Regions from separate parts of the Xenophilus sp. genome, predicted to be linked through region 1. Evidence: predicted binding sites of a transcription regulator. Region 1 holds the regulator's gene; the other holds the start of a gene.

What was found. Region 1 encodes sigma-54, which starts transcription at its own class of promoters, with help from an activator protein. Its sites were predicted from a motif close to TGGCANGNAANCTGCTTT; they were not measured.
Region 2: a site for sigma-54 is predicted at 1,653-1,670, ahead of ACIY1X_RS08480 (CmpA/NrtA family ABC transporter substrate-binding protein). Genes of this name have one in related genera too.

The regions. Positions count from the first base shown of each region.
Region 1 covers NZ_JBIQNC010000101.1:2,553-17,602, forward strand. The annotation lists gene ACIY1X_RS15485 (RibD family protein) at 1-849, opposite strand, end outside; gene ACIY1X_RS15490 (hydroxymethylglutaryl-CoA lyase) at 921-1,859, shown strand; gene ACIY1X_RS15495 (CaiB/BaiF CoA transferase family protein) at 1,856-3,046, shown strand; gene ACIY1X_RS15500 (LysR family transcriptional regulator) at 3,059-3,991, shown strand; gene ACIY1X_RS15505 (DUF2214 family protein) at 4,122-4,571, shown strand; gene ACIY1X_RS15510 (PsiF family protein) at 4,641-4,937, opposite strand; gene argS (arginine--tRNA ligase) at 5,090-6,766, shown strand; gene ACIY1X_RS15520 (SPOR domain-containing protein) at 6,782-7,462, shown strand; gene ACIY1X_RS15525 (thiol:disulfide interchange protein DsbA/DsbL) at 7,533-8,177, shown strand; gene lptA (lipopolysaccharide transport periplasmic protein LptA) at 8,409-9,101, shown strand; gene lptB (LPS export ABC transporter ATP-binding protein) at 9,098-9,889, shown strand; gene ACIY1X_RS15540 (RNA polymerase factor sigma-54) at 9,906-11,480, shown strand; gene map (type I methionyl aminopeptidase) at 11,505-12,251, opposite strand; gene fdxA (ferredoxin FdxA) at 12,363-12,689, opposite strand; gene ACIY1X_RS15555 (nitric-oxide reductase large subunit) at 12,709-15,003, opposite strand; partial or broken gene ytfE (iron-sulfur cluster repair protein YtfE) at 15,029-15,050, opposite strand, start outside.
Region 2 covers NZ_JBIQNC010000037.1:12,195-17,269, reverse strand. The annotation lists gene hisI (phosphoribosyl-AMP cyclohydrolase) at 1-206, opposite strand, end outside; gene ACIY1X_RS08485 (nitrate- and nitrite sensing domain-containing protein) at 290-1,537, shown strand; gene ACIY1X_RS08480 (CmpA/NrtA family ABC transporter substrate-binding protein) at 1,862-3,118, shown strand; gene ntrB (nitrate ABC transporter permease) at 3,154-4,077, shown strand; gene ACIY1X_RS08470 (ABC transporter ATP-binding protein) at 4,074-4,892, shown strand; gene ACIY1X_RS08465 (NAD(P)/FAD-dependent oxidoreductase) at 4,954-5,075, shown strand, end outside.

The DNA of each region.
Region 1 (15,050 bases):
CCGCGCGCAGTCGGCCAGCCGCGCCGGGCCGTCGAAGCGCAGCCCCGGCCGGCCGTTACCGACCAGCAGCGGCGCCACCGACAGGTGCAGCCGGTCGAGGCAGCCCTGCGCGAGAAAGCGCGACACCGTCACCCCGCCACCCTCGACGAAGATGCGCCGCAGGCCGCGCGAGCGCAGCGCGGCTACCGCGCGCGCCGCGTCCGGCGTGCCGTCGTCGTCGCGCAGCAGGCCCGGCACCGCCAGCACCCGGCCGGCGCCCGCCCGCGCCTCCGCCTGCGATCGCCAGCGGGCATCGCACAGCCACAGCGTGGGCGCGCTGCGGTCCACGAACACTTGCGCCGAGGCGACGCGCTCCGCCAGGCCGGCGCGCGGGTCCAGCAGCACCCGCGTCGGGTTCGGGCCCGGCACCTTGCGCGTGGTCAGCAGCGGGTTGTCGGCCGCCACCGAGCCGGCGCCCAGCAGCACCACCTCGCTCAGCGCGCGCAGGCGGTGCAGGTGGACGATGTTCTCCGGCCCGTTGATGAAGCGGGATTCGCCGGTGCGCGTCGCCACGCAGCCGTCCAGGCTCTGCCCGAGCTGGCCGACCACCCAGCCCCCCGTGCGCGCCTGGATGTCCAGCAGCGGCTTGAAAAGCGCGAACAGCGCACGCGCCGCGTCGGCCCAGGCGCCGCGCAGCGCCCAGCCCGCGTCGGGCTGCCAGTCCAGCGCCTCGCCGGAAGAGGCGGGGGGCGCGCCGTGGGCCTGGCGCAGCAGCAGCGCCCACAGCGCCTCGGCCGAGCCGGGCTGCGCGTGCGCAGGCCGCTCCGCCGAAGCGGCGGCCGCGTGCAGGGGGGATGGATCGGCTGGCAACCGTGCCGACTGTGACGGCTCGGCCCGAAACGCGCAATCCTTCGCACGGCGCCGTCGCGGACAATCGCCGCATGTCTCTTCCCGCTCCCGCCGTCCTGATCAGCGAGGTCGGCCCGCGCGACGGCCTGCAGTCGGTGAAGGCCACCATGCCCACGGCCGACAAGCTGCGCTGGATCGACGCGCTGCACGCCGCCGGCCTGCGCGAGATCGAGGTCGCCTCCTTCGTCCCCGCGAAGCTGCTGCCGCAGATGGCCGACGCCGCCGAGGTGGTGCGCCACGCCGCCGCGCTGCCCGGCCTGACCGCGATGGCGCTGGTGCCCAACCGCAAGGGCGCACAGGCGGCGCTGGCGGCCGGCGCGCACAAGCTCACCATGCCGGTGTCGGCCAGCCGCGCCCACTCGCTGGCCAACGTGCGCAAGACTCCCGAGGAGATGGTCGAGGAGGTGCGCGCCATCGACGCGCTGCGCCGCGAGCTGGCCCCCGGCGCGGGCCTGGAGGCCGGCATTTCCACCGCCTTCGGCTGCACGCTGCAGGGCGCGGTCGACGAGGACGACGTGATCCGCCTGGCCGTGCTGTGCGCCGAGGCGGGCGCCGACGAGGTCGGCCTGTCGGACACCGTCGGCTACGCCAACCCGGCGCAGGTGCGCCGCCTGTTCCGCCGCCTGCGCAGCGAGCTGGGCGGCAAGGCGGGTGCGGCCCACATGCACAACACCCGCGGCCTGGGCCTGGCCAACTGCCTGGCGGCCTGGGAGGAGGGCGTCACCACCTTCGACGCCTCGCTCGGCGGCCTGGGCGGCTGCCCCTATGCGCCCGGCGCCTCCGGCAACGTGGTGACGGAGGACCTGGTCTTCATGTTCGAGGCGATGGGTGTGCCCACCGGTGTCGATCTGCAGCGCCTCCTGGCCGCGCGCCGGCCGCTGATGGCCGGCCTGCCCGGCGAGCCGGTCTACGGCATGACGCCCGAGGCCGGGCTGCCCAAGGGCTTCGTTCAACGAGGAATCCAGTCATGACAGACAGCGCCGCCGCCCCGCTGCCCTACGCGGGCATCCGCGTGGTCGAGTTCACCCACATGGTCATGGGGCCCACCTGCGGCCTGCTGCTGGGCGACCTCGGCGCCGAGGTCATCAAGGTCGAGCCGGTGGAGGGCGACGCCACACGCCGCCTGCTGGGCTCCGGTGCGGGCTTCTTCCCCGCCTTCAACCGCAACAAGAAGAGCATCGCGCTGGACCTGAAGTCGCCCGAGGGCATCGCCGCGGCGAAGAAGCTCATCGCCACCGCGGACGTCGTGAGCGAGAACTTCAAGCCCGGCACGATGAAGAAGCTGGGCCTGGACTACGACAGCCTGAAGGCCGACCACCCGCGCCTGGTCTACGTGAGCCACAAGGGCTTCCTGCCCGGCCCCTACGAGCACCGCACCGCGCTGGACGAGGTGGTGCAGATGATGGGCGGCCTGGCGTACATGACCGGCCGCGCCGGCGACCCGCTGCGCGCCGGCACCAGCGTCAACGACATCATGGGCGGCCTGTTCGGCGCCATCGGCGCGATGGCCGCGCTGCGCCGGCGCGAGATCACCGGCCGCGGCTGCGAGGTGCAGTCGGCTCTGTTCGAGAACAACGTCTTCCTGGTGGCGCAGCACATGATGCAGTTCGCCGCCACCGGCAAGGCGGCCGACCCGATGCCCAGCCGCATCTCGGCCTGGGGCATCTACGACGTCTTCACCGTGAAGGACGGCGAGCAGATCTTCCTGGCGGTGGTCAGCGACAAGCAGTGGCAGATCTTCTGCAAGGCCTTCGGCCTGGACGAACTGCTGGCCGACCCGCGCCTGGCGACCAACAACGACCGGGTGCGCGCCCGCGAGTGGATGATGCCGCTGCTGCGCTCGCACCTGGCCGTCCGAAGTGCCGACGAGCTGGCTGCGGTGTTCGAGGCCAACGAGCTGCCCTTCGCGCCCATCACCCGGCCGCAGGAGCTGTTCGACGACCCGCACCTGAACGCCAGCGGCGGCCTGGCGCCTGTGCGCATGAACGACGGCCACATGGCGAAGGTGCCGCTCCTGCCCTTCACCCTGGGCGGCGAGCGGCCCGGCATCCGCCTGCAGCCGCCGGCCATCGGCGAGTCCACCGATGCGCTGCTGCGCGAGCTGGGCTACGGCGAGGACGAGATCGCGCGGCTGCGCGCGGACGGCGCCGTGCGCTGAAGGTCCGCGACGTTGGACCGCCTGACCCAGCTCGAGACCTTCGTCGCCGTCGCCGCGCGCGGCAGCCTCACCGCCGCCGCCAAGGCCGAGGGCGTGGCGCCGGCCGTCATCGGCCGCCGGCTCGACGCGCTGGAGGAGCGCCTGGGCGTGCGGCTGATGCTGCGCACCACGCGGCGCCTGACGCTCACGCACGAGGGCAGCGCCTTCCTGGAGGACTGCCAGCGCCTGCTGACCGAGCTGGCCAACGCCGAGGCCAGCGTCAGCGCCGGCCGAGTCAAGGCCAGCGGCCACCTGCGCGTGACGGCGCCGGCCGGCTTCGGCCGCCGGCACGTGGCGCCGCTGGTGCCGCGCTTCCACGAGCTGCATCCGGAAGTGACGATCTCGCTGAACCTGAGCGACCGCGTCATCGACATGGCCGGCGAGCACTTCGACTGCGCGGTGCGCGTGGGCGACCTGCCCGATTCCTCGCTGGTGAGCATGCGGCTGGCCGACAACCGCCGCCGCTGCGTCGCCACGCCCGACTTCCTGCGCCGCCACGGCGTGCCTCGCCACCCGACGGACCTGGCGCGCTTCGCCTGCCTCACCCTCAGCAGCGACGCCTCGCAGACCCGCGGATGGGCATTCAGCGTCCCGCAGGAGGGCGGCGAGGGCCATGAGGTGATCCACCTCAAGCCCGTCGGCCCCCTGGACTGCTCCGACGGCCAGGTGCTGCACGACTGGTGCCTGGCCGGCCACGGCATCGCCTGGCGCAGCACCTGGGAGGTCGAGGCCGAGATCGACGCCGGCCTGCTGGTGCCGGTGCTGGATGAATTCGCGGCGCCGCCCAACGGCATCTACGCCGTGTTCCCTCACGCCAAGCACCTGCCGCTGCGGGTGCGGCTGTGGCTGGACTTTCTCAAGGCGCACTACGCGCGGCCGGACTACTGGGGCAGCGGCGGCCGCTGAACGGCCGGCGCCGCCCTGGCGCGTTCCGCGCCGCCGCCTGGACATTTCGTCGCATGCCCACCCGGGCCGCGGGGCGGGCGCGGCACAATGCCCGCCTCCCCACGACACACTTCCCTGCGAGGACCGTCCGATGACCCTCGAAGCCATCCTGGCCTACCTGCACATCCTTGCCATCCTGACGATGGTGGTCTTCCTCTCCAGCGAGGCGGCGCTGTGCCGCATGGAATGGATGAATGCCAAGGTCGTCGAGCGCCTGGCGCGGGTCGACATGGTCTACGGCATCGCCGCCGTGACCGTGCTGGCCACCGGCATCGCGCGCACCGTCTGGGGCATCAAGGGCTCGGCCTGGTACTGGACCAATCCGCTGCTGCACGTGAAGCTCACGCTGTTCGTCATCGTGGGCGTGATGTCGATCTTCCCCACGATCAGCTACCTGCGCTGGCGCCGGCGGCTGCGCGCCGACGGCACGCTGCCCGCCGAGGCCGAGGTGCGCAAGACGCGCCGGCTGGTGATGATCCAGGCGCACCTGGTGGCGCTCATCCCGCTGTTCGCCGTGTTCCTGGCGCGCGGCTTCGGATAGAAGGCGGACGAAAACAAGCCCCGCACCGGCGGGGCCTTGTCCTTCGGGCCGCTGCGCGGGGCCGGCTCGTCAGGCGGCCTTGTTGCTGAGGCATTCCTTCATGAAGGCCTTGCGCTCGTCGCCCTTGAGCGCCTTGGCCTTGGGGTCGGCGTTGCAGGACTTCATCCTGTCCTGCTGCGTCTGCTTGGCGGCCGAGAGGCACTGCTTCATGAAGGCCTTGCGCTCGTCGCCCTTCTTGTCGCCGGCCTCGGCGTTGCAGGTCTTCATCTTGTTCTGCTGCGCCGTCGGGGCCTTGTCCTGCGCATGGGCGGCGGTGCCGAAGGCCAGGCAGGCGCCGAGGGCGGCGAGGGAGAGGAGCTTCTTCATGGTGTGTGGTCTTCCTGAGCAGTGGATGGAAGGTGGCCGGGCCTTGCCGGCCGGGCCGGATTCTCCGGGCCCGGGCCCTCAACGTCCACCCTGCCGCATCGGCTGACCTGAGTCCACCCGTCCGGCGAGTTTGCCCCCCATAAAATCCCGCGATGCTTACCGTCAAACAGGACCTGCTGGCCGCCTTGGCCGACGCGCTGGAGGCGCTGTCGCCCGGCGCGGGCGTGCGGGCCGCCTTCGAATCCCCCAAGGTCGCCGCCCACGGAGACCTGGCCTGCACGGCCGCCATGCAGCTGGCCAAGCCCCTCAAGAAGAATCCCCGCCAGCTCGGCGAGGAACTGCGCACGGCCCTGCTGGCTGCGCCCGCCTTCGCGCAGTGGGCCGATGCGATCGAGATCGCCGGCCCGGGCTTCCTCAACATCCGGCTGAAGCCCGCAGCCAAGCAGCAGGTGGTGCGCGAAGTGCTCGAGGCCGGCGAGGCCTTCGGCCGCAAACCGGAGGCGAGCGGCGAGAAGGTGCTGGTCGAGTTCGTCTCCGCCAACCCCACCGGCCCGCTGCACGTGGGCCACGGCCGCCAGGCGGCGCTGGGCGACGCCATCTGCAACCTGCTGGCGACGCAGGGCCGGCCGGTGTGGCGCGAGTTCTACTACAACGACGCCGGCGTGCAGATCCAGACCCTGGCCACCAGCACGCAGCTGCGCGCCAAGGGCTTCAAGCCGGGCGACGCCGAATGGCCCGAGGCCGCCTACAACGGCGAGTACATCCAGGACATCGCGAACGACTTCCTGGCGAAGAAGACGGTGAAGTCCGACGACCGCGAATACACCGCCAGCGGCGACCCGGACGACCTAGACTCGATCCGCCAGTTCGCCGTCGCCTACCTGCGCCACGAGCAGGACCTGGACCTCAAGGCCTTCCAGGTGCGCTTCGACCACTACTACCTCGAATCGAGCCTGTACGCCAGCGGCCGCGTCGAGGCCGCGGTGAAGAAGCTGGTCGCGGCGGGCAAGACCTACGAGCAGGACGGCGCCCTGTGGCTGAAGACCACCGACTACGGCGACGACAAGGACCGCGTCATGCGCAAGCAGGACGGCACGTACACCTACTTCGTGCCCGACGTCGCCTACCACCTCGCCAAGTGGGAGCGCGGCTTCCACCAGGTGGTCAACATCCAGGGCACCGACCACCACGGCACCATCGCGCGCGTGCGCGCCGGGCTGCAGGCGGCGGACGAGGGCATCCCCGAGGGCTACCCGGACTACGTGCTGCACACCATGGTGCGCGTGATGCGCGGCGGCCAGGAGGTCAAGATCAGCAAGCGCGCCGGCAGCTACGTCACGCTGCGCGACCTGATCGAGTGGACCAGCAAGGACGCGGTGCGCTTCTTCCTGCTCAGCCGCAAGCCCGACACCGAATACACCTTCGACGTCGACCTGGCGCTGGCGCAGAACAACGACAACCCGGTCTACTACGTGCAGTACGCCCATGCGCGCATCTGCTCGGTGCTCGACAAGGAGGGCACCGACCCCGCTGCGCTGAAGGGCGTGGACCTCTCGCCCCTGGCGACCGAGGCCGCCCAGCCGCTGATGCTGCTGCTGGCGAAGTACCCCGACATGCTGGCCGCCGCCGCGCGCGACTTCGCGCCGCACGACGTCGCCTTCTACCTGCGCGAGTTGGCCGCGGCCTACCACAGCTACTACGACGCCGAACGCATCCTGGTCGACGACGAAGCCGTGAAGAAAGCCCGCCTCGCCCTCGTCGCCGCCTGTGCGCAGGTGCTGCACAATGGCTTGGCTGTGCTCGGCGTGAGCGCTCCGCGCAAGATGTAGAGAAACATGGGACCCATGAGAAGCAGACAACGAGGGAACACCGTCATCGGCCTGATCGTGGGCCTGGTGCTCGGGCTGGGCATCGCGCTGGGCGTGGCGGTGTACGTCACCAAGGTGCCGGTGCCCTTCCTCGCCAAGAACCAGCCGCGCGGCGCCGAGCAGGACGAGGCCGAGGCGCGCAAGAACCGCGACTGGGACCCCAATTCGCCGCTGGCCGGCAAGCCGCAGGCCCCGCGCACGCCGGCGCCCACCGCCAGCGGCACCGTGGCGCCGCCGGGCGACGCGGCCACGGCGGCGGCCGGCCAGCTCAATTCGCCGGTGCCCGCCCCGGTGGTGGTGGCGCCGGCACGGCCGGCGGCCCCCGCGTCCGGCGACCCGCTCGGCGACTTCGCCCGCTCGCGAGCCGGCGGCGGCGCCGGGACGCAGGTGGCCGCGGCGCCCGAAGCGACGGGGCCGGACCCCTTCGTCTACTTCGTGCAGGCCGGCGCCTTCCGCGGCACCGACGAGGCCGAGGCCCAGCGCGCCAAGCTCTCGCTGATGGGCGTGGAGGCCAAGATCACCGAACGCGAGCAGGCCGGCCGCACCGTCTACCGCGTCCGTGCCGGCCCCTTCAACAAGAAGGACGACGCCGATCGCCTGAAGGACCGGCTGAGCACCGGCGGCTTCGACGCCGCGCTCGTGCGCGTGCAGCGCTGAATGCCCCCCGCCGGGGAACTCCCCGGCCCACGCGCCGCTCTGTCCGCGGCACAGGAGAAACACCTTGACCATGAACCGACGTGACTTTTCGCTCGCCACCGCCGCCGCGGCGGCCCTGATGCCGCTGGCCGGCACCGCCCAGGCCCAGGGCGCCTTCGCCCCCGGCAAGGACTACGTGGTGCTGGGCAAGCCGGCCCCGGTCGATGCGCCGGCGGGCAAGATCGAGGTGGTCGAGTTCTTCTCGTACAACTGCCCGCACTGCGCCGCCTTCGAGCCGCAGTTGGAAGCCTGGGTCAAGAAGCTGCCCGCGAACGTGGTCTTCCGCCGCATCCCCGTGCCCTTCGTGGGCAACGACGTGCAGGCCAAGCAGAAGCTCTACTACACGCTGGAAGCGCTGGGCAAGATCGACGCGTTCCAGATGAAGGTCTTCCAGGCCATCCACCAGGAGCGCCAGCGCCTGTTCGGCGACGAGGCCATCCTCGCCTGGGCCGGCCAGCAGAGCGGCCTGGACGCCAAGCAGTTCGCCGACACCTACAAGTCCTTCAGCGTGGCCGGCAAGGTCAAGCGCGCCACGCAGATGACCGACGCCTACAAGGTGGCCGGCGTGCCGGCGCTGGGCGTGGCCGGCCGCTGGTACGTGGACGGCGAACTGGCCGGTTCGCTCGGCCGTGCGCTGCAGATCACGGATTCCCTCATCGGCCAGGCCAGAAAGTGAACCACCCCCAGTCTTCGCGGACTTCGTTCCGCTTCGCCAACCCCCTCGAGGGGGCACACGCGACGGCCCGGCGGAGCCGGTTCCGTGCGTGTTCCCGCATGGCCTGCTCCGCGGCCTCCTGATTGGCGGCAACGCCCCTGCCCAAAGCCCGCGCCCGCGGGCTTTTGTCCTTGAGGGCCGTCCGTTCCGCGAAAGGTCGCGGCATACAATGCCAGCAAGTTTCGTGCCTTTATGACATTCCCCTTGATGCACCTCCCCGCCGCCTCCTTCCGCCGCCTGGCCCGCCTGCTGTTCCTGGGCACGGCCCTGGCCCTGGCCGGCGGCGCCGTCCAGGCCGAGAAGGCCGACCGCACCAAGCCGATGAACATCGAGGCCGACAACATGCGCTACGACGACCTCAAGCAGACCAGCGTGTTCACGGGCAGGGTGGTCGTCACCAAGGGCACCATCATCATCCGCGGCGCCCGCATCGACGTGCGGCAGGACCCGGACGGCTACCAGTACGGCGTGGTCACCGCCGCGCCCGGCCAGCGCGCTTACTACAAGCAGAAGCGCGACGCCGGCACCGACGAGTGGATCGAGGGCGAATCGGAGGTCATCGAGTACGACGGCCGCGCCGACAACGTGAAGTTCATCCGCCGCGCCGTCATGCGCCGGCTGGTCGGCGCCAGGGTCAACGACGAGACCACCGGCCCGCTGATCGTCTACGACCAGAGCAACGACACCTTCACCGTCAACGGCGCGCCGCTGCCGCCGGACGCCAGCGTCTCCGCCGGCCAGCCCGGCGGCCGGGTGCGCGCGATCCTGACGCCGCGCGCGGCCAGTGAGCCCGGCAAGGGGGCGCCGGCCGCCCCCGCCGCGCCCGAGGGCGAACGGGGCCTGCGCCCCAGCACCACCCTGGACGGCCAGGGGGCGCGCCCGTGATCGAGGCCGCCAACCCCGCGGCCGAGTCCGCCCCCGGCAGCCGGCTGGAGGCGCGCGGCCTGCAGAAGAGCTACGGCAGCCGCCGGGTGGTGCGCGACGTCTCGCTGGACGTGCGCAAGGGCGAGGTGGTCGGCCTGCTGGGCCCCAACGGCGCCGGCAAGACCACCTCCTTCTACATGATCGTCGGGCTGGTGCGCGCCGACGCCGGCGACATCAGCATCGACGGCGAGCAGATCGCCCACATGCCCATCCACCGCCGCGCGCGCATGGGCCTGTCGTACCTGCCGCAGGAGGCCTCGATCTTCCGCAAGCTCAATGTCGAGGACAACGTGCGCGCCGTGCTGGAGTTGCAGCGCGAGCCCGACGCGAACGGCCGCATGGTGCCGCTGTCGAAGGCGCGCATGGACGAGCGCCTGACCGAGTTGCTGACCGACCTGCGCGTGGACCACCTGCGCGATTCGCCGGCGCTGGCCCTGTCGGGCGGCGAGCGGCGCCGGGTGGAGATCGCCCGCGCCCTGGCCACCCAGCCGCGCTTCATCCTGCTGGACGAGCCCTTCGCCGGCATCGACCCGATCGCGGTGATCGAGATCCAGCGCATCATCAGCTTCCTCAAGGAGCGCGGCATCGGCGTGCTCATCACCGACCACAACGTGCGTGAGACGCTGGGCATCTGCGACCACGCCTACATCATCAGCGACGGGCATGTGCTGGCACAAGGCACGCCATCGGAGATCGTCGACAACGTCGAAGTGCGCCGCGTGTACCTGGGCGAGCACTTCCGCATGTGAACGAGGACCGCACGGCATGAAGCAGGGCCTGTCGCTGCGGGTTTCGCAGCACCTGGCGCTCACGCCGCAGCTGCAGCAGTCGATCCGCCTGCTGCAGTTGTCCACCCTGGAGCTGGCGCAGGAGGTCGAGCAGATGCTCGACGACAACCCCTTCCTGGAGCGCCAGACCGAGGAGGCGCAGCGCGAGGAGTTCGGCCTGGACAGCGCCGACGCGCCGCAGCCGCGCGAGGAGCGCGAGGACGCCGAGCCGTCCCTCGCCGTGCCGGGGTCCGACGGCGCCGTCGCCGGCGGCGATGCCGACGCGCCCGTGGCCGATGCCGTCGACGCCGAGCCCGACTGGGAGGGCGACGGCAGCGTCGACCTGGCGCCCGACGACAGCGAGTGGGGCGGCGACGCGCCGCCGCGCAGCAGCGGCAGCGGCGACGACGACGAGCGCGCCGACGCCACCGAGCTGGCGCGCAGCCACGAGTCGCTGCAGGAGCACCTGCACCGCCAAGCGCTGTCCCTGCGACTGTCGCCGGAGGACTCGGCCGCGCTGCGCTTCCTGATCGAGTCGCTCGACGACGACGGCTACCTGGAGGACTCGCTGCCCGCCCTGGCCTCGGCGCTGGCCGGCGACGACAACGACCAGTTCGACGAGCTGGTGCACCACTTCCAGGTCGCGCTGGGCCTGCTGCAGAGCCTGGAGCCGGTGGGCGTGGGCGCGCGCGACCTGGGCGAGTGCCTGGCCATCCAGCTGCGCGCCGGCGCCGCCGACGACGAGGGCGACGAGGACGCGATGGAGGTGCGCAAGATCGCGCTGGCCATCTGCAAGCAGCCGATGGAGCTGCTGGCGCGGCGCGACTTCCGCCGCCTGGCCGCGCTCACCCGCGGCAGCGAGGACGAGGTGCGCCAGGCGATGCAGCTCATCGCCAGGCTGGAGCCCAAGCCGGGCCGGCGCTTCGTCGACGTCGAGCGCAACGTCATCGTGCCCGACGTCATCGTCACCCGCAGCGGCCGCGGCGCGAACATGAAGCTGCGCGTGCAGCTCAACCCCGACGTGATGCCGCGCCTGCGCGTGCACGACATCTACGCCGGCGCGCTGAAGGCGCACAAGGGCGAGGGCGGTCAGGCGCTGTCGCAGCGGCTGCAGGAGGCGCGCTGGTTCATCAAGAACATCCAGCAGCGCTTCGACACCATCCTGCGCGTGTCCAACGCCATCGTCGAGCGGCAGAAGAACTTCTTCGTGCACGGCGAGCTGGCGATGCGCCCGCTGGTGCTGCGCGAGATCGCCGACGAGCTGGGCCTGCACGAGTCCACCATCAGCCGCGTGACCACCGCCAAGTACATGGCCACGCCCTTCGGCACGGTGGAGCTGAAGTACTTCTTCGGCTCGGCCCTGGGCACCGAGACCGGCGGCAACGCCTCCAGCACCGCGGTGCGCGCCCTCATCAAGCAGTTCGTCGGCGCCGAAAGCGCCAAGAAGCCGCTGTCGGACAGCCAGATCTCCGAGATGCTCAAGGAGCAGGGCATCGAGTGCGCGCGCCGCACCGTCGCCAAGTACCGCGAGGCGCTGCGCATCGCGCCGGCGAACCTGCGCAAGGCGCTGTAGGGCCTGCCCTCCGCCCGCGCGCCGTCAGTGCTGCGTGACGACGATGGGCGCGCCCTTCGTGATGATCATCGTGTGCTCGTACTGCGCGGACAGGTTCCCGCGGGCGCCGGCCAGCGTCCAGCCGTCGGAGGTCTCGGTGACGGTGCGGCTCTTGGTCGACAGGAAGGGCTCGATGGTGATGACCATGCCTTCCTGCAGGATGCGCCGGTCCGCGGGGTCGAAGTAGCCGGCGATGTGGTCCGGCGCCTCGTGCAGTGCGCGCCCGACGCCGTGGCTTCCGAGGTTCTCGATGACCTTGAAGCCGTACGCCTTCGCGGTGCGCTCGATGGCCCCGCCGATGCCGTTGACCGGCTGCCCCGCCCGGGCACGCTTCATGGCCTCGGCGAGCGCCGCGCGGGTAGCGTGGCACAGGCGCGTCTTCTGCGCCGTGGAGGGCGGCACGACGGTGGTTCCGCCGGTGTCGGCGAAATAGCCGCCGAGTTCCGCAGACACGTCGACGTTCAGGACGTCGCCGGCCCGGATGACCCGGTCCCCGGGAATGCCGTGCGCCGCCTGCTCGTTGATGCTGATGCACGTCGCGGCCGGGAAGCCGTAGGTCAGCCTCGGCGCCGACTGCGCGCCGTGCTCCTCCAGGAGCCGTTCGCCGAGCCGGTCGAGTTCGCGGGTGGTCATGCCGGGTTCCGCGGCATCGAGCATCCGCTGCAGCGTCAGCGAGACGATCCTGCCGATGCGTTTCAGTGCGACGACGTCGTCTTGGGTTTCGATGGTCATGAAGGGTCCTGTTGCGTCGGGGCCGATTCTGACCCGATGCCGGCGCCGTGAAAACAGCGCCGCCGGGCCGAGGTCGAAGCTCGCGCCCGGCGGCGGCTGGAATGGGACGCCTCAGCCTTCGTCCAGCAGATGGCGCTTGTCGGCCACGTCGGCCCAGGCGTCGGCATCGGGCAGGGCCCCGTGGCCGCGGACGATCAACGGCCAGACCTTGGCGAGCCGCGCGTTCAGCGGCAGGAAGTCGCGCTGGTCCGGCGGCGTGTCCTCGTCGAAGAAGATCGCGTGCACCGGGCACTCGGGCACGCACAGGGCGCAGTCGATGCAGTCGTCGGGGTCGATCGCCAGCATGTTCGGCCCCTCGCGGAAGGCGTCGACGGGGCAGACCTCGACGCAGTCCGTGTACTTGCAGCGGATGCAGGCCTCGGTGACGACGTGGGTCATCGCGCGGGCCTGCCCCGAATCAGCGGGCTGCGGGCTGCAGCAGCGGGTCGGCGTGTCCCGCCGCGCTGCGCCCGGCCAGGCCCAGCACCACCTGCCAGGCCATCGCGACCGCGCCGACGATGAACACTACGTCGCCGAAGGTGCGCACCCAGCGCAGCGTCACCAGGATCGGCTGCTGCATGAAGGCCTCGCTGCGGGCGTACCACAGGCCCTCGGTCACGCTGGCGTGGAACTGGATGAAGCCGATCGGCAGCAGGCTGGTGGCGATCATCAGCACCAGGCCGGCGTTCAGGCCCCAGAAGGCGGTCTTCATCAGCCCCTCGCTGAACACGAATTGCGGCCGCACGTAGCGCAGCACCAGCAGCGTGAAGCCCAGCGCCAGGAAGCCGTAGACGCCGAACAGGGCCGAGTGCGCGTGCACGGGCGTGGTGTTCAGGCCCTGGATGTAGTACAGCGAGATCGGCGGGTTGATCATGAAGCCGAAGACGCCCGCGCCCAGCATGTTCCAGAAGGCCACGGCCACGAAGCAGGCCAGCGGCCACTTGAGGTTCGCCATCCACGGCGCGCGGGTCTTCAGGCGCGAGTTCTCCCAGGCCTCGTGGCCCAGCACGATCAGCGGCACCACCTCCAGCGCGCTGAAGGCCGCGCCCACCGCCATCACCGGCGTGGTGGTGCCGGCGAAGTACAGGTGGTGGAAGGTGCCCGGGATGCCGCCCAGCAGGAAGAGCGACGCCGAGGCCAGGCTGGCCGAGGTGGCCATCGACCGCGACACCAGCCCCATGCTGCTGAAGACGAAGGCCAGCGCGGTGGTGGCGAAGACCTCGAAGAAGCCCTCCACCCACAGGTGCACCACCCACCAGCGCCAGTACTCCATCACCGACAGGCTGGTGCGCTCGCCGTAGAACAGGCCCGCGCCGTAGAACAGGCCGATCGCGCCCACCGAGGCGGTGAGCAGGGCCAGCAGGTTCTTGTCTTCCTTCTTGCCCGATGTGCTGCGTGCGAACAGCGCCGGCAGCACGCCGCGCAGCATCAGCACCAGCCACAGCAGGATGCCGACCCACTTGAGGATCTGCCAGATGCGGCCCAGGTCCACGTACTCGTAGCCCTGGTGGCCGAGCCAGAAGTTCCATTCGGCCGGCATCCTGTGCGCGATGGCCAGCCAGTTGCCGACGAAGGAGCCGACGCACACGAACACCAGCGCCCAGAACAGCACGTCCACGCCCAGCTTCTGGAACTTCGGGTCCTTGCCGCCGTTGATGACGGGCGCGAGGAACAGGCCCACGGCGAGGAAACCGGTGGCGATCCAGAACAGCGCGCTCTGGATGTGCCAGGTGCGCGTGAGCGAGTAGGGGAACCACTGCGACACGTCGATGCCGTAGAACTGCTGGCCCTCCAGCGTGTAGTGCGCCGTGAAGCCGCCGATGAACACCTGGAAGACGAACAGCGCCACCACCAGGAACAGGTACTTGCCCAAGGCGCGCTGCGAGGGCGTGAGGGCGAAGGTCGTGAGCGGGTCGCGCGCGGGGGCGGCGGGCTGCGGCTCGTCGTGCCGGCGCAGGAAGGACCAGCCCCACACCAGGAAGCCCACGCCCGCCAGCAGCACCACCACGCTGGCGATCGACCAGACCACGTTCTCGCTGCTGGGCACGTTGCCGATCAGCGGCTCGTGCGGCCAGTTGTTGGTGTAGGTCACCTTGCTGTTCGGGCGCTCGGTGGCGGCGGCCCAGGCAGTCCAGAAGAAGAAGTGCGTGAGCTGCTGGCGCCGCTCGGCGCTGGGCAGCGTGTTCTCCTTCATGGCGAAGTTCTCGCGGCTCTTCTTCAGCGCGGGCGCGTCGGAGAAGAGCTGATCATAGTAGGCGGCGACCTGGGCGATGGCCTCGGCGCGGCGCTCGCTCACCACCAGCCTGTTCTCGCCGTCGACGCGGTTGCCGCGGTACTCGGCGCGCAGCTCGGCGCGCAGCGCGCCCTGGCGGCTGTCGTCCAACTCGGCATAGGGCTTGCCGTGGCGCTCCTGCGCGGCCAGGTCGAGCCAGGCGCTCAGCTCGCGGTGCAGCCAGTCGGCCGTCCAGTCGGGCGCCTGGTAGGCGCCGTGGCCCCAGATGGAGCCGAGCTGCATGCCGCCCACCGACTGCCAGGCGGTCTGGCCGTCGAGGATGTCCTTCTCGGTGAACAGCGCCTTGCCGCTGCTGCTGGCCACCTGCGCGGGGATCGGCGGCGCCGAGCGGTAGATGTCCGCGCCGAAGTAGCCCAGCAGCGAGAACATGACGATGCACAGGCCGATCAGCGTGTACCAGTGCTTCTTGTAGGGACCCATGGTGTCTTCTCCTCGTGGGATGCGTTCAGTGCACCTGCGCGGGCGCG
Region 2 (5,075 bases), on a different contig from region 1:
GTCTGCACGTGGCCGGACTCCTCGCCCTTGAACCACAGCCGGCCGCGCGAGCGGCTGAAGTACACGGCGCGGCCCAGCTCGGCCGTCTTCGCCAGCGCCTCGCGGTTCATCCAGGCGAACATCAGCACGTCCTTGCTGCCGCGCTCCTGGGCGATCACCGGCACCAGGCCGGCCGCGTCCCATTTCACTTCGTCGAGCCAATCCATGCGGCGATTGTGGATCAATCGCCGCGCCCGGCCGGGGGCACGGAATTTGCTGCGAACGGGCCATCACGATGACGACCACGTCCATGCCTTCCGGCCTCCGCTTCCTCATGGCCGCCCGCCGCTGCGAGATCGAGGAGCTCGCGCACCTGGGGCGCACCGTCGCGCTGGTGGGCTGCATCGGCGGGCTCGTCCACGCGCTGCAGAAGGAGCGCGGCCTGTCCAACATCTTCCTCGGCTCGGGCGGCACGCGCTTCGCGGCCGAACGCACCGCGCAGGTGGCCGAGGCGCAGGCGGCCGAGCAGGCGGTGCGCGCCGCCCTGGACCGGCTGACGCAGGAGCCCCAGTCGCCGGGCAGCGGCACGCGCCTGTTCAACCGCGTGGCCTGGGTTCTGCCGGGGCTGGACGCGCTGGCGCAGCTGCGTGCGCGCATCGGCGCGGCCGCCGTCTCGCCCGCGCAGGCCGCCGCGGCCTTCTCCAAGCTCATCGGCGGGCTGCTGGCGGTGGTGTTCGAGGCCGCCGACGGCGCCACGGACCCGCAGATCTCGCGCCAGCTGGTGGCGATGTTCAACTTCATGCAGGGCAAGGAGTTCGCCGGACAGGAGCGCGCCTTCGGCGCCGCCGCCTTCACCCGCGCGCGCGCCGACGCGGCGCTGCGCCCGCCCTGGCTGCACCTGATCGAGTCGCAGGAGCGCTGCTTCGAGGTCTTCGCCGACTTCGCCGACGAGGCGCTGCGCACGCAGTGGCAGGCCGCGCACGGCGGCGCGGACACGGCGGAGCTGGAGCGCCTGCGCCGCATCGGCTGCGCGGCGCCGGGGCCCGACCTCGACCCCGAGCTGGGCCCGGCCTGGTTCGCCTGCTGCACGCGCCGCATCGACGCCATGCGCGTGCTCGAGGCGCAGCTGGCGCAGGGCCTGCGCGTGCTGTGCGACCGCAAGATCGCCCAGGCGCACGCCGAGCTGCAGCAGTACGGGGCGCTGGCCGACGCGCCGGGGCCGGCGCCGCAGGCGGGCTTCTTCGACGACGGCGACGCCAACGCGCCCGCGCCGGCCTCCTCGGCCTTCGGCCGCCAGCTCGAGCGCTCGGTGCTGGACATGGTGCAGGCGCAGGCGCGCCGCCTGCAGGCCATGAGCGACGAGCTGGAGACCGTGCGCGCCAGCCTCAACGAACGCAAGGTGGTCGAGCGCGCCAAGGGCCTGCTGATGGCGCATCGCCACCTGAGCGAGGAGGAGGCGCACAAGATGCTGCGCCAGACGGCCATGAACCAGAACCGCCGGCTGGTCGAGGTCGCGGAATCGGTGCTGGCGATGGCGGAGTACCTGCCAGCGCGCTGAGCAGGGATGGTGCAGCGCACAAGATGCGTGCCTCGCCGCCTCGTCGTTGTGCCTCCGGTGGCCCGATCCGCGGGAAATGGCCTGGCTTTTCCGTCCGAAGCGCCCCCGAGACCGCTGGCACGGCGCTTGCGATAGACAGCCCAGACCGGTGAAGGCCGGGCCGGCGGCATCCAACGGGGGATGCGGCCGGCGAAACGGACAAAGGCGTCCTCTGCCCGCGTGGGTTCGTTCGCGACAGCGAGCGGATGCACGCGCGGCGAGGACGCCTTTTTTCGTTTTTTGCCCTTCGCCGCCCTGCCCCTTTCTTCGACTGGAGTTGGCCCCATGACCCTTGCTGCAACCCCTGCAACGCCGCGGCTCGGCCGCCGCACCGTGCTCAAGGCCGCCGTCGCCGGCGCGGTCGGCATCGACCCGGCCCTGCGCGCCGCCGTCTGGGCCGCCGGCTCCGACAAGCCCGAGAAGGAGGAGGTGAAGATCGGCTTCATCCCGCTGACGGACTGCGCCAGCGTGGTGATGGCCTCGGTGCTGGGCATCGACAGGAAATACGGCGTGAAGATCGTGCCCAGCAAGGAGGCGAGCTGGGCCGGCGTGCGCGACAAGCTGGCGAACGGCGACCTGGACTTCGCCCACGTGCTCTACGGCATGGTGTACGGCATGCACCTGGGCACCGCGGGCCCGAAAAAGGACATGGCAGTGCTGATGACCCTCAACCGCAACGGCCAGGGCCTCACGCTGTCGAAGAAGCTGGCCGACAAGGGCGCCGTCGACCTGGCCAGCCTGGCGAAGCTGATGGCCGCCGAGAAGCGCGAATACACCTTCGCCCAGACCTTCCCCACCGGCACGCACGCCATGTGGCTCTATTACTGGCTGGCCTCGGGCGGCATCCACCCGCTCAAGGACGCCAAGAGCATCGTCGTGCCGCCGCCGCAGATGGTGGCCAACATGCGCGTGGGCAACATGGACGGCTTCTCGGTCGGCGAGCCCTGGAACCAGCGCGCCATCATGGACGGCATCGGCATCACCGCCGCCACCTCGCAGGACGTATGGCCCGACCACCCCGAGAAAGTGCTCGGCGCCACCGGCGACTTCGTGAGGAAGCACCCCAACACGGCGCGCGCCGTGACGGCCGCCGTCCTCGAGGCGGGCAAGTGGATCGACGCCGGCCTGCAGAACAAGAACCGCATGGCCGAGACCATCGCCGACAAGGCCTACGTCAACACCAGCGTGGAGGCGATCAACCAGCGCATCCTGGGCCGCTATGTCAACGGCCTGGGCAGGAGCTGGGACGACCCGAACCACATGAAGTTCTACGCCGACGGCGCGGTGAACTTCCCCTACCTCTCGGACGGCATGTGGTTCCTCACCCAGCACAAGCGCTGGGGGCTGCTCAAGGAGCACCCCGACTACCTGAAGGTGGCCACCGAGATCAACCGCATCGACATCTACAGGCAGGCCGCCGCCGCCACCGGCACCGCCGTGCCGGCCAGCCCGCTGCGCACCAGCAGGCTGATCGACGGCATGGTGTGGGACGGCAAGGACCCGAAGAAGTACACCGACGCCTTCAAGGTGCAGATGGGCTGAAGCGCCCTTCCCTTCGACATCCACCGGAGCCTCCCATGGTCAGTGCCGTCTTCCACCTGCCGCTCGATGCGCAGCCCCCCGCGTCCGCGGCGCCGCCGCAGCGCGCCGCGGCGAACGAACCCCTGCACCCGCCGGTGCCCGCCGCCGCTGCCGCGCCCGCCGCGAAGGTGCCGCGCGACATGCGCTGGCTGTGGCTGCGCGTGCTGCCGCCGCTGCTGGGCTTCAGCCTGCTGGCGCTGGTGTGGGAGCTGGTCGCCGCGCGCAGCGGCGACGGCTTCCCCGGCCCCGGCGAGACCTGGCAGCAGGCGCTGCAGGTGTTTGCCGACCCGTTCTACCGCAACGGCCCCAACGACCAGGGCGTGGGCTGGAACGTGCTCTCCTCGCTCCAGCGCGTGGCGCTGGGCTTCGGCCTGGCGGCGCTGGTGGGCATCCCGGCGGGCTTCGCCATCGGGCGCTTCACCTTCCTGGCGCGCATGTTCAACCCGATCATCAGCCTGCTGCGCCCGGTCTCGCCGCTGGCCTGGCTGCCGATCGGTCTGCTGGTCTTCAAGGGCGCCAACCCGGCCGCCATCTGGACCATCTTCATCTGCTCGATCTGGCCCATGGTCATCAACACCGCGGTGGGCGTGCAGCGCGTGCCGCAGGACTACCTGAACGTGGCGCGCGTGCTCGACCTCTCCGAGTGGAAAGTCGTCACGAAGATCCTCTTCCCCGCCGTGCTGCCCTACATGCTGACCGGCGTGCGCCTGGCCGTGGGCACCGCCTGGCTGGTGATCGTGGCGGCCGAGATGCTGACCGGCGGCGTCGGCATCGGCTTCTGGGTGTGGGACGAGTGGAACAACCTCAACGTCAAGAACATCCTCATCGCGATCTTCGTCATCGGCATCGTCGGCCTCGTGCTGGAGTACGCCCTCGTCCGGCTCGCCACCGCCTTCACCTTCGAGGAGGTCCGCTCGTGAACGACGAACGCAGGTACATCCAGATCCAGGGCGTCGGGCAGGAATTCAAGGCGCCCAAGGCGCCGGGCGGCCGCTTCGTCGCGCTGCAGGGCATCGACCTGGCCGTCGCCAAAGGCGAGTTCGTCACCCTGATCGGCCACTCCGGCTGCGGCAAGAGCACGCTGCTGAACCTCATCGCCGGCCTGGCCCGGCCCACGCAGGGCGTGCTGCTGGCCGACAACAGGGAGATCGCCGGCCCTGGCCCGGAACGCGCCGTGGTGTTCCAGAACCACTCGCTGCTGCCCTGGCTGAGCTGCTTCGAGAACGTGCACCTGGGCGTGGAGCGCGTCTTCGGCGGCCGGGAAGGCCGGGCGCGGCTGAAGGAGCGCACCGACGAGGCGCTGGCGCTGGTGGGCCTGGCACATGCCGCGCACAAGCGCCCGGGCGAGGTCTCGGGCGGCATGAAGCAGCGCGTGGGCATCGCCCGCGCGCTGGCCATGCAGCCCAAGGTGCTGCTGATGGACGAGCCCTTCGGCGCGCTGGATGCGCTGACCCGCGCCAGGCTGCAGGACGAGTTACTGGTCATCGTGCAGAAGACGAAAAGCACGGTGGTCATGGTCACGCACGACGTGGACGAGGCGGTGCTGCTGTCGGACCGGATCGTGATGATGACCAACGGCCCGGCGGCCACCATCGGCGAGGTGCTGCGCGTGGACCTGCCGCGCCCGCGCGACCGGGTGGCGCTGGCGGAGGACCCGGCCTACCTGCACTGCCGCAAGGCGGTGATCGACTTTCTCTACACGCGCCAGGCGCACGTGGAAAAGCAGGTCGCATGAGCCCCCGCCCGGCCGCTCCGAAGGGGGCTCGCACCGCAGTGCGAAGCACGGAGGTCATCCAATGAAGCTCGTGGTCGTCGGCAACGGCATGGCCGGCATGCGCACGGTGGAGGAGCTGCTGCGCCTCGCGCCGGGCCTGTACGACATCACCGTCTTCGGCGCCGAGCCGCATCCCAACTACAA